Regions from separate parts of the Rhizobium sp. BK661 genome, predicted to be linked through region 1. Evidence: riboswitches for the same ligand, from Rfam matches in the RefSeq annotation. Region 1 holds a riboswitch; the other holds the start of a gene.

Region 1 (2,198 bases):
GTCTGCTGCTTGACGCGAAGCGGCAAGGTCTCAAGCCCCTTCAACAGCGTCCATGCCGTGAATGGCGACATCGCAGGGCCGGTGTGGCGGTAATAGTCCTGGAGATGTTCGGTGACCCACTCCTTGTCGGAGAGGATCACGCCGCCGAGGCTGCGGCCCTGGCCGTCGATGTGCTTGGTGGCCGAATAGACGACGATATGGGCGCCGAGTTCAAGCGGCTTCTGGAAGATCGGGGTTGCAAAGACGTTGTCGACGACGACCTTGGCGCCGATCTGGTTGGCAAGCTTGGCAACGCCGGCGATATCGATCACCTCAAGGGTCGGGTTGGTCGGGCTTTCCAGGAAGAACACCTTGGTGGTCGGGCGGATCGCCTTTTCCCAGTTCTCAAGATAGCGGCCATCAACGAGCGTGCATTCGATGCCGTATTTCGGCGCGAGTGTCTCGACGACCCACCGGCACGAACCGAAAAGTGCGCGGGCGGCAACGATGTGGTCGCCTGCCTTCAGCTGGCAGAGGATTGCTGCCGTGACGGCTGCCATGCCCGAAGCGGTAGCGCGGGCTTCCTCGGCGCCTTCGAGCGCGCACATGCGCTTCTCGAACATGTCGTTGGTGGGGCTGCCGTAGCGGGCGTAGATATAGCCCTCCGTCTCGCCCTTGAAGCGTGCTTCCGCCGCTTCCGCGCTGTCATAGACAAAGCCCTGCGTGAGGTAGATTGCTTCCGAGGTCTCGCCGTATTGCGAGCGCAGAGAGCCGTCGTGAACGAGTTGGGTTGCGGGGCGCCAAGTCTTGCTCATGAATCACCACTTTCAAACAACAAAAAAACCGGCCGCGAAAGCAGACCGGTTTTGCACCCGGTCTTTTTAGCCACTTGTTTAACGTGGCTGCAAGCCGACCGGCCAAATCACCACGGGATAAAAGTGCAATACTGCCGTTCTATGCTTGCGTCAATTCCTTGAGTTTGGTTTTGTCTCCACCGAATATGGATGGGGCATGATGGCTCGCGAAACAGGAATTTTGGCGGATCGCGCGATAGCTGCGCTCTTTGAGGCGGGACGTCTCACCAGCGAGCGCGATTTGGACCACGACCAGATCCAGCCGGCAAGCCTCGATCTCAGGCTCGGCGCAAGGGCTTTTCGCGTTCGCGCGAGCTTCATGCCGGGCCCATCCCATCTTGTGTCCGACAAGCTCGATCGCCTCAGCCTCCACGTCGTCGACCTCTCCGAGGGTGCGGTTCTTGAGACAGGCTGCGTTTACATCGTTCCGTTGATGGAGCGCCTCGACCTGCCGGCCGACATGTCGGCCTCGGCCAATCCGAAGAGCTCGACGGGACGGCTAGATATCTTCACGCGCGTCATCACCGACTACGCTCAGGAGTTCGACAAGATCCCGGCGGGCTATTCCGGTCCGCTCTATCTCGAAATTAGCCCGCGCACCTTCCCGATCGTCGTGCGCCGCGGTTCGCGCCTGTCGCAGATTCGCTTCCGCGTCGGTCATTCCGTGCTTGGCGAGCCAGAGCTTCTGGCGCTGCACGATGCCGAAACGCTGGTTGCCAGCAAGCAGCCGAACGTCTCGGGCGGCGCAATTGCCCTGTCGATCGATCTGGCTGGCGACAAGGATGGCTTGATCGGTTACCGCGGAAAACATCACACGGCGGTCGTCGATGTCGACAAGAAGGCGCAGCACGACATCTACGACTTCTGGGAACCTCTCTATAGCCGCGGTCGCAATGAACTGATCCTGGATCCGGACGAGTTTTATATTCTCGTCTCGCGCGAAGCCATCCATGTGCCACCGCACTACGCGGCCGAAATGACCCCCTTCGATCCCCTGGTCGGCGAATTCCGCGTGCACTATGCGGGCTTCTTCGATCCGGGCTTTGGGCACGCCCCTGCCGGCGGTCGCGGCAGCCGCGCCGTGCTTGAGGTTCGCAGCCACGAGGTCCCGTTCATCCTCGAAGACGGCCAGATCGTCGGCCGTCTTGTCTACGAGCACATGCAGGAGCATCCGGAGAGCCTCTATGGTTCCGGCCTCGGCTCCAACTATCAGGCGCAGGGCCTGAAGCTCTCCAAGCACTTCCGCATCTGAGAACTCTGCCGGCGTGCGCCATTATTCGGCGAGAGGTGGGGCAACGTTCCTGCTGCCGATCTGGAGAAGCGGCGTTCGACGGCTGATAAAGGGTGGGCGGTAGAGCCTTCGTG
Region 2 (2,198 bases), on a different contig from region 1:
GACATTGGCCATCGCTACCCGCTTGATAACGGTGAGAACCGCGCTGATGTCGGTATTGATACGCTTCTGCTCGTTTTCTTCCCCTCGAGCGACGGTGATAGCCGGCATGTTCTCGTTGGCATGCATCAACGCGAAGCGCAGTTCCGCCTCCTTCGAGAAGCGATCCGCGTTGAGCTTTACAAGCTTGCGACCCACCAGCTGACTGAGAATGGATGCGGATGCCGCGTAGAAAATGGCTGCCCAGACCATATAACCTGGAATGGAAAAGGAATGCGCGCCGAAACGAAAGACAAAGCCGCTGGACAGGTCCCATAGCACGCCGATGAAACTGATGAGCAGGATCGTCGCCTGCACCAGCCCGATCATGAGGCTTGTGGTGCTTTCAGCGAGGTTGCGCGCATCCTCATGCAGACGCTGATCGGGATTGACGCCGATCAGGCCGCTGGCCGAGAGACGGAGAGCACGCTTGCGCTGAAGCCACTGGCTGACCAGGTCCCGCGTCAGGCCCTCGCGCATGTAGACTGCGGTCATCTGATTGAGCCAGGCCTGCACGACGTTGAGCAGCAGCAGAATGCCCGCAATCACCGCGAAGACCTTCAACTGATGGAAAAACCCAGGCAGATCTCGTCGAGCGATGCTGTCGTAAAACGGGGCGTTCCACTGGTTGAGGATCACGGTCGCATAGGCAGTGGCGAGAATGATGCCAATCAGCGCCGGCGCGATCACCAGCACCTTTCCTCGCACCGGTGAATGCCAGAAAGCCGAGAACATCACCTTCAAGCGATAGCCCAGGCTCAGGTCGTACCCTACTCTGTCCTGCCCTTGAATGCTTGGCCTGCCTTCGAGGTCATCTGCCATTACGCGTCCCTAGCCGTCATTCTATTTCAATAACCATGGTGACTCGCCATGTCCACCAACAGATTCTAGCAGTCATTAACGCGGCAGTGACTTCACATCGACCCATCCATTCGTTTAGGCAATTGATTCGCTGAAGGACTAGCGCTATTTAAAACGCTCCGTGGTGATTTGGCCGGCCGGCTTGCAGCCACGTTAAAGAAGTTGCTAAAGGGCCGCGTGCGGACCGATAGCGATGTATTCGTTGTTTTGATCGAGTGACCGCAATGCCAATCAAGATCCCCGATACCTTGCCTGCGTTCGAAACCCTGGTTCAGGAAGGCGTTCGCGTGATGACCGAGACGGTGGCGATCCGTCAGGACATCCGGCCGCTGCAGATCGGCCTGCTCAACCTCATGCCGAACAAGATCAAGACGGAGTTGCAGGTGGCTCGCCTGGTCGGCGCCTCTCCGCTGCAGGTCGAGCTTTCGCTCATTCGCGTCGGTAATCACAAAGCAAAAAACACCTCGGAAGACCATCTTCTCGCCTTCTATCAGACGTGGGAGGAAGTGAAGCATCGCAAGTTCGATGGCTTCATCACTACCGGCGCGCCCATCGAGACGCTGCCCTACGAGGATGTGAACTATTGGGGCGAAATGCAGCAGATTTTCGACTGGACGGAAACCAATGTCCATTCATCGATGAACGTCTGCTGGGGTGCGATGGCCGCCATCTATCACTTCCACGGTGTTCCTAAGTACGAACTCAAGGAGAAGGCTTTCGGCGTCTACCGCCACCGGAACTTGAAGCCATCGTCGGTCTACTTGAACGGTTTCTCGGACAATTTCGAGGTTCCCGTTTCGCGTTGGACCGAGGTTCGCCGCGACGATATCGAGAAGTCGGAGAACCTGGAGATCCTGATGGAATCCAGCGAGATGGGCGTCTGCCTCGTGCATGAACGGAAGGGCAAGCGGCTCTACATGTTCAATCACGTGGAGTATGATTCAACGTCCCTGTCCGACGAGTATTTTCGCGACGTGAATGCCGGCGTGCCGATCAAGATGCCGCACAACTATTTCCCGCATAACGATCCCTCGCTGACGCCGCAGAACCGCTGGCGCAGCCACGCTCATCTGTTGTTTGGCAACTGGATCAACGAGATCTACCAAACCACCCCTTACGATCTCAACGATATCGGCAAGGACGCCTAACGCTGCCGGCGTTAGCACAACGCTGAAGAAGTGCAGGCAAACTGAAAGTATTACTTTTTTGCGGCACACCCGTTGCGGTTTGCGGTAAATGGGGGCACGTTCCTGCCTCACTTGAAGGTATATCAGGACAGTCGCAATGGCGGAAATGTTGAA

What was found. Region 1 has a riboswitch for S-adenosylmethionine ahead of FHX16_RS02805 (O-succinylhomoserine sulfhydrylase). Riboswitches for the same ligand answer to the same signal wherever they lie in the genome.
Region 2: it holds a riboswitch for S-adenosylmethionine, as region 1 does, so the genes downstream of both, metA (homoserine O-succinyltransferase) here and FHX16_RS02805 (O-succinylhomoserine sulfhydrylase) in region 1, are expected to answer to the same signal.

The regions. Positions count from the first base shown of each region.
Region 1 covers NZ_JANTYT010000001.1:577,842-580,039, forward strand. The annotation lists gene FHX16_RS02805 (O-succinylhomoserine sulfhydrylase) at 1-794, opposite strand, end outside; SAM riboswitch at 840-918, opposite strand; gene FHX16_RS02810 (2'-deoxycytidine 5'-triphosphate deaminase) at 991-2,085, shown strand; gene FHX16_RS02815 (glycosyltransferase) at 2,107-2,198, opposite strand, start outside.
Region 2 covers NZ_JANTYT010000002.1:326,852-329,049, forward strand. The annotation lists gene FHX16_RS07895 (ABC transporter ATP-binding protein/permease) at 1-858, opposite strand, end outside; SAM riboswitch at 1,009-1,086, shown strand; gene metA (homoserine O-succinyltransferase) at 1,122-2,045, shown strand; gene FHX16_RS07905 (aldose epimerase family protein) at 2,182-2,198, shown strand, end outside.